Linked DNA regions of Marinobacterium aestuarii. The protein of the gene in region 2 binds, or shares a complex with, the protein of the main gene of each other region. Links are inferred from orthologs where the notes say so. Each region holds a gene or a part of one and is shown on either strand. Other genes may lie near its edges. The genes, in order: nrdA and A8C75_RS07135.

Evidence for each region.
Region 1: the proteins of A8C75_RS07135 (region 2) and nrdA are in contact, whole or in part, in an NMR structure (PDB 1QFN), measured with the Escherichia coli proteins. The link is inferred for Marinobacterium aestuarii from one-to-one orthologs.

Annotation. Positions count from the first base shown.
Region 1 is NZ_CP015839.1:1,422,029-1,425,355, reverse strand. What follows is about bases 192-3,192. They hold nrdA (class 1a ribonucleoside-diphosphate reductase subunit alpha), read right to left. Parts: upstream 2,823-3,192; coding sequence 561-2,822; downstream 192-560. Other genes in these bases: nrdB (class Ia ribonucleoside-diphosphate reductase subunit beta), read right to left, coding at 192-417. Also shown: more of nrdB, read right to left, coding at 1-191. UniProt on the Escherichia coli protein: Provides the precursors necessary for DNA synthesis. Catalyzes the biosynthesis of deoxyribonucleotides from the corresponding ribonucleotides.
Region 2 is NZ_CP015839.1:1,604,722-1,607,836, forward strand. What follows is about bases 66-2,854. They hold A8C75_RS07135 (GrxA family glutaredoxin), read right to left. Parts: upstream 1,687-2,854; coding sequence 1,444-1,686; downstream 66-1,443. Other genes in these bases: recD (exodeoxyribonuclease V subunit alpha), read left to right, coding at 66-1,153; A8C75_RS07140 (RrF2 family transcriptional regulator), read right to left, coding at 1,769-2,224; A8C75_RS07145 (TIGR04211 family SH3 domain-containing protein), read right to left, coding at 2,386-2,854. Outside these bases: more of recD, read left to right, coding at 1-65; more of A8C75_RS07145, read right to left, coding at 2,855-2,991. UniProt on the Escherichia coli protein: The disulfide bond functions as an electron carrier in the glutathione-dependent synthesis of deoxyribonucleotides by the enzyme ribonucleotide reductase.

The DNA.
Region 1 (3,327 bases), 180 kb from region 2 along the record:
ATCGAACACCAGGGACGGCTCGGTGATGATATTACGGATGATATGGGTGTAGGAGCGGCTGTGAATGGTTTCACTGAAGGCCCAGGTTTCGAACCAGGTCTCCAGCTCCGGCAAGGACACCACCGGCAGGAAGGCGATGTTGGGTGAACGCCCCTGTACCGAATCCAGCAGCGTCTGGTATTTCAGGTTACTCAGGAAGATATGCTTCTCATGCTCCGGCATCGCCATGAAGTCCTTGCGGTCAGACGACAGGTCGACTTCCTCGGGACGCCAGAAAAACGACAGCTGCTTCTCAATCAGTTTTTCGAAGATGGGAAACTTCTGCTTGTCGTAACGGGCAACGTTAACACTGCGACCGAAGAACATGGGTTCGAGCGTGGCATCATGGGTAGACGGGTTGAACGTGGAATAAGCCATTAATTCCTTAAAGCTCCGAAAAACTGCAACCGGACAGGCGAAGCCGCCGTCAGGGGACGGCGGCCTTGCAGCCTGTCGGACTTAACACGATCTACTGTGGAAAGCCCGACAGGCTGCTAGCCCGAATTATCTGAACGCTGTTGTTACAGCTTGCAGGCGCCGCCTTCACAGCCATCATCCTGGCCGTCGGAGGCACCATCACGGGTGTTGTGGTAGTAGAGCGTCTTGACGCCGTATTTGTACGCGGTGAGCAGATCCTTGAGCAGCTGTTTCATCGGCACCTTGTCACCCGGGAACTTGCCGGGGTCGTAGTTGGTGTTGGATGAAATCGCCTGGTCGACGAACTTCTGCATGATACCCACCAGCTGCAGGTAGCCTTCGTTGTTCGGGATGGTCCAGAGCAGCTCATAGTGCTGCTTGAGCTCCAGATACTCCGGCACCACCTGCTTCATGATGCCGTCCTTGCTCGCCTTCACCGACACATAGCCACGGGGCGGCTCAATGCCGTTGGTGGAGTTGGTGATCTGTGACGAGGTTTCGCAGGGCATCAGCGCCGTCAGGGTGCTGTTGCGCAGACCGAATTCCTTGATGTCTTCGCGCAGCGTTTCCCAGAAATAGTGCAGCGGCTCGTCGCAGAACTCGTCGATTTCGCGCTTGTAGGTGTCGATCGGCAGCAGACCCTTGGAATAGGTCGTCTCATCGAATTTCGGGCAGGCGCCACGCTCCTTGGCCAGCTGATTGGAAGCCTTGAGCAGGTAGTACTGGATCGCCTCAAAAGTACGGTGTACCAGACCATTGGCCGAGCCATCGGAATAGCGCACACCGTTCTTGGCCAGATAGTAGGCAAAGTTGGTGACGCCCACACCCAGGGTACGGCGCCAGTTGGTGGCATTGTGGGCCGCCAGAATCGGGTAGTCCTGGTAATCCAGCAGGTTATCCAGCGCCCGCACGATCAGATCGGACAGGTTTTCCAGCTCGTCGAGGTTGGCCAGGGCACCGAGGTTGAAGGCCGACAGGGTGCAGAGCGCAATCTCGCCATTCGGATCGTTCACATCACGCAACGGCTTGGTGGGCAGCGCAATTTCCAGACAGAGGTTGGACTGCTTGACAGGGGCAACCTTGGGATCAAACGGGCTGTGGGTATTGCAGTGATCGACGTTCTGGATATAGATGCGGCCGGTGGAGGCACGCTCCGATGCCAGCAGACCAAACAGCTCGACCGCCTTGATGGTCTTCTTGCGGATCGACGGGTCCTGCTCGTACTGCACGTACAGACGTTCAAATTCGACCTGGTCGGCAAAGAAGGCATCGTACAGGCCAGGCACTTCGTGCGGGCTGAACAGGGTCAGATTTTCACCCTTGATCAGGCGCTGATACATCAGCTTGTTGAGCTGCACGCCGTAGTCGATATGACGCACGCGGTTCTCTTCCACGCCACGGTTGTTCTTGAGAACCAGCAGGGACTCCACTTCCAGGTGCCACAGCGGGTAGAACAGCGTCGCCGCGCCGCCGCGGACGCCACCCTGGGAGCAGGACTTCACCGCAGTCTGGAAATGCTTGTAGAACGGAATGCAGCCGGTGTGGAAAGCTTCACCGTTGCGAATCGGGCTGCCAATGGCGCGAATCTGACCGGCGTTGATACCGATCCCGGCACGCTGGGAGACATACTTGACGATGGCACCGGCCGTGGCGTTGATCGAGTCCAGGCTGTCATCGCACTCGATCAGTACACAGGAGCTGAACTGGCGCGTGGGGGTGCGCACACCGGCCATGATCGGCGTCGGCAGGGACAGCTTGAACAGCGAGGTGGCATCATAGAAACGACGCACGTAGTCCAGGCGTGTTTCTGCCGGGTAGTTGGCGAACAGGCAGGCGGCCACCAGCATGTACAGAATCTGCGGGCTTTCGTAGATATCGCCGGTGACACGATTCTGCACCAGGTACTTGCCTTCCAGCTGCTTGACAGCCACGTAGCTGAAGTTCATATCACGGTCGTGCACCAGGTAGCCGTTCAGCGTATCCCAGTCTTCTGCACTGTAGTCTTCCAGCAGGTGACGGTCGTAGCGCTTGCTGTCCACCATGCGGGCAACATGTTCTTGCAGGTGCGGCGGTTCGAAAACGCCAAAGGCGCGCTTGCGCAGATGGAAGATGGCCAGGCGTGCCGCCAGATACTGATAGTCCGGAGCCGTTTCCGAAATAAGATCGGCCGCCGACTTGATCAGCGTCTCGTGAATATCGGAGGTTTTGATGCCATCATAAAACTGCAGATGGGCCTTGAGCTCGACTTCGGACGGAGACACATTGTCCAGGCCCTGGGCAGCCCAGATTACGACACGGTGAATTTTCTCAAGATCGATTTTTTCACGTCGACCATCCCGTTTTGTAACCATCAAATCTTGCTGCATCCGTCGCCTACTCCTGGATGTTATGTCTGTCGTCTGAGCGCCAGTTCGTCGCACAAAAGCCACTGCCAATACAACCTGGAGGACAAGCCTCAAAGGTGAATTCAGGCAACAGCAAAGCCAGTTTCAACTGTGGGATCGCCGCAGATGAAACACTACATATAGTGGACGCTGGATTAATTGGCACTAAATATAGATACAAACCGTTTTTTTTCAACTCTTGATTTAGCCCAGTATTCTGTGTAGCCGGGGCCGCTGAAGGCCCCAAAAGCCGCTACTCCGGGAGCTGTGCTCAAATTGCCGAGTCGGTAAATTTATATAAAAAAACTGCTTTACAATACGGCCAGTTATGCAGCTCACCGGCCCAATGAACGACTGGTCAAATAACACTCAAAGATTACGCATTTGCACAATTCGCGCCGCGGCCAAAACTGTACAAATAACAACCAGAACCCACCCGTTAAAGGTCACCGCCGGCATAAATATTCGCCGTGCCCTCTGTACAAAA
Region 2 (3,115 bases):
AGGACTCAATCTGGCCGACGAGGTGGCCCGCCTGATCCCGCAGGACGCCTCGACCCTGCACCGGCTGCTCGGCGTACGCCCGGGCAGTCGCGGCTTTCGCCATAACACCGACAACCCGTTGCATCTGGATCTGCTGATCGTGGATGAAGCCTCGATGGTGGATTTGCCGATGATGGCGCGCTTGCTGGCGGCATTGCCAGACAGTGCGCGGCTGATCCTGATCGGTGACCGCGATCAGCTGGCCTCGGTGGAGGCGGGCAGCGTGCTGGGGGATATCTGCAGCTGGACGGGCGAGTTGCGTTACGGCCAGGCGCAGGCCGATTATCTGGCCCAGGCCTGCAGGCTTGATAGTGCTGTGCTGGTGGCGCAGGACGCAAGACCCATCGCGGATTCCCTGGCGCAGCTGCGCACCAGCTACCGCTTTGGTGTGAATAGCGGCATCGGGCGCCTGGCCCGGGCGGTCAACCAGGGGGATGGGGCGCAGTTTGAGGCGCTATGGCAGGGGGGCTTTGCCGATATCGTCTGGCACGGGTTGGACAGTGCCGGCTATCAGACGCTGATTGATCGCTGTGTGCAGGGCTACCGGGATTATCTGCAGGCGATAGCGGCACGGCAGCCGGCGGCGCAGGTGCTGGCGGCATTCAACCGTTTTCAGCTGCTCTGTGCGTTGCGCAACGGGCCCTATGGCGTGGCGGGTCTGAATGAGCGTATAGAGCAGGCGCTGACCGCCGCCGGGCTTATTGCGCCCGGCGCCAGCTGGTATGCCGGGCGGCCGGTGATCGTCACCTGCAACGACAGGGCGCTGGATCTTTTCAACGGCGATATCGGTATCACCATGGAAAATGCCGAGGGTGAGTTGCGGGTCTGGTTTGATCAGGGGGGCGAGGTGCGGGCGCTGTTGCCCAGTCGCATGCCGGAACATGACACTGTCTATGCCATGACGGTACACAAGTCGCAGGGATCCGAATTCGATCAGACGTTGCTGTTGCTGCCCCCTGAGGATGCGCCGGTGCTGACGCGGGAGTTGCTCTATACGGGGATCACGCGGGCGCGCAAACAATTCGAACTTTATGCGCCGGATTACCTGCTGAAAAGGGTTATTGCGCGGCGTACGCAGCGGGCCAGCGGTTTGGCTGGCCGGCTATGGGGCTGAGCCCGGCGGTCTAGCGTCGGGGCCTGCGGTCTTCGCTTATCCGTATCGGGATGAGGCGGGGTTCCGGCCTGGCGCGGTGTTTGGCGGATGTTGCCACTATCATCAGGCCACCTGCAAGTAACGCGAGTATTGTCAGAGTAAGCATGGCATGCCTCCGTTTCAGACATAGTGTGCTGTGAATCAGCGCATGCGCCAGGCCCTTTGCCCGAACAACATGTTCCCTTTGTACCAGTTCTGCGCCCACTATGACAGCGCCGGGTGACGTGGACCTGCCTTGGCTGCCGGTCAGGTCAGGCCGGGGTCTGTTGCAGCAGACGCGCAAATTCAGTGTAGCCGCCGATGTGCTGTTGGCCATGAAATATCTGCGGCACGGTGAGCACGGGCTTGCCGATGGTCTTTTCCAGGTCAGCCTTGCTGATGCCCTCGCGCTGAATATCGATATAGCGATAGTTGAGGGATTTGATGTCGCACAGCTCTTTGGCACGGCGGCAGTAGCCGCAGCCTTCACGGCCGAAAATGGTAATGCGTTCCATAGTGCTGCTCCTGTCAGTTAGTGCTGGCCAGTAGAACACAGGGGCTTGAAGTGCGACCAATTGGGCATCGCAATGAGGATGATTATTGCAGACTATCGCTGGGGGGCTGAGGAGCGAGTTGAAGTACCTGCTCGAGCCAGTCGCTGTCGTGCAGCAGGTCGCGCAGGCGGTACTGGTTCATGTATTCGATCATATGGTGCAGGGAGGCGGCCAGAATCTGGCGCCAGCGGCACTGCGTCGACAATATGCATAGGGGCTGCTCGCAGCGAGCGAGTTCCGTATCGGTTTCAAACGAGACCACCAGGTCACCCATGCGGTAGTCCAGGGTGTCGGTATTGATCATCATGCCACCGTGGCGTCCGCGAACTGTGGTGATCAGACCCTGGGCGGCAAAGCGGTTGACGATTTTGGCCAGGTTGTTGGATGAGATATCCAGCGCAGACGCCAGCTGCGCGACGGTGCAGAGTTTGCTCCGAGGGGCGGTGGCAAGGTAGATGAGTACGCGTATGGCGTAGTCGGTCTGCTTGGTGAGTTGCATAGGTGTGGCTGTCTATTGATCACGTATTACACAGGCGTCGCATTATCTATGCCCTTTAATGAATATTCAATCAAAAACGCACCGAATGGCAAAACAATCGACGCGAAATAGCGACAGTCAGCCGGTGACTGCCACTATCTGAGCAGCGATCTGCTGGGTGATCAGAACCAGTCAGTGTTGCGTTTGCGGCGTTTCGGGAAGTAGGGAATAAGCAGTCCGAGCAGCACGCCGCCCAGTGCCACCAGGCCGCCGTGGGTGAGCCAGCGCATCAGGTTGCTGTCATCCATGTTCTCGATCTGGTTGTTCAGGTCCTTGATCTGGCGATTAAGCTGGTCGCGCTCGCCATCGTAGGACTGGTTGCGGGTCTTGATATCGGCCAGTTCCGAGCGCAGGCGTTCGATCTCATCGGCCTGTTGCACGGTCGTGGTGCTTTTTTCATTCAGGGCGGCCTGCAGTTCCGGCAACCGGGCCAGGGTGCTTTGCCCTTCGGTGATCTGATCACCGGGCAGCCAGCCTGTACGGCCGTTTTCCAGCTTGACCTGGATATAGTCGGTGCTGGCGTCGCGCTTGAGAATTTCCACGGCATCGCCGCTGCGAATCCGGCCGGCAATGCGGTACTGATTGCTCGGGCCACTGTGATAGAAGGTGTAAACGTCGTCGGCGACATGGCCTGGTTGAGCGAAAACCGGCTGCAGGCAAAGGGAGGCGAGCAGAATGAGGCCGGTGGCGAGTCGTGTCGGGGTGCGTGAGTCCGGAAGTATAATCATTGAGTTTCGAAAGTCGTTGTCCTTGGTTGCCGGGTTGCCTGCCGATGGAGCGGGCTTGAATGTGATGCCGCCTGTGCGGCGCAGAGTCTCAGTATCTGACGTATAACCGCTGTCCAAGGTTCCT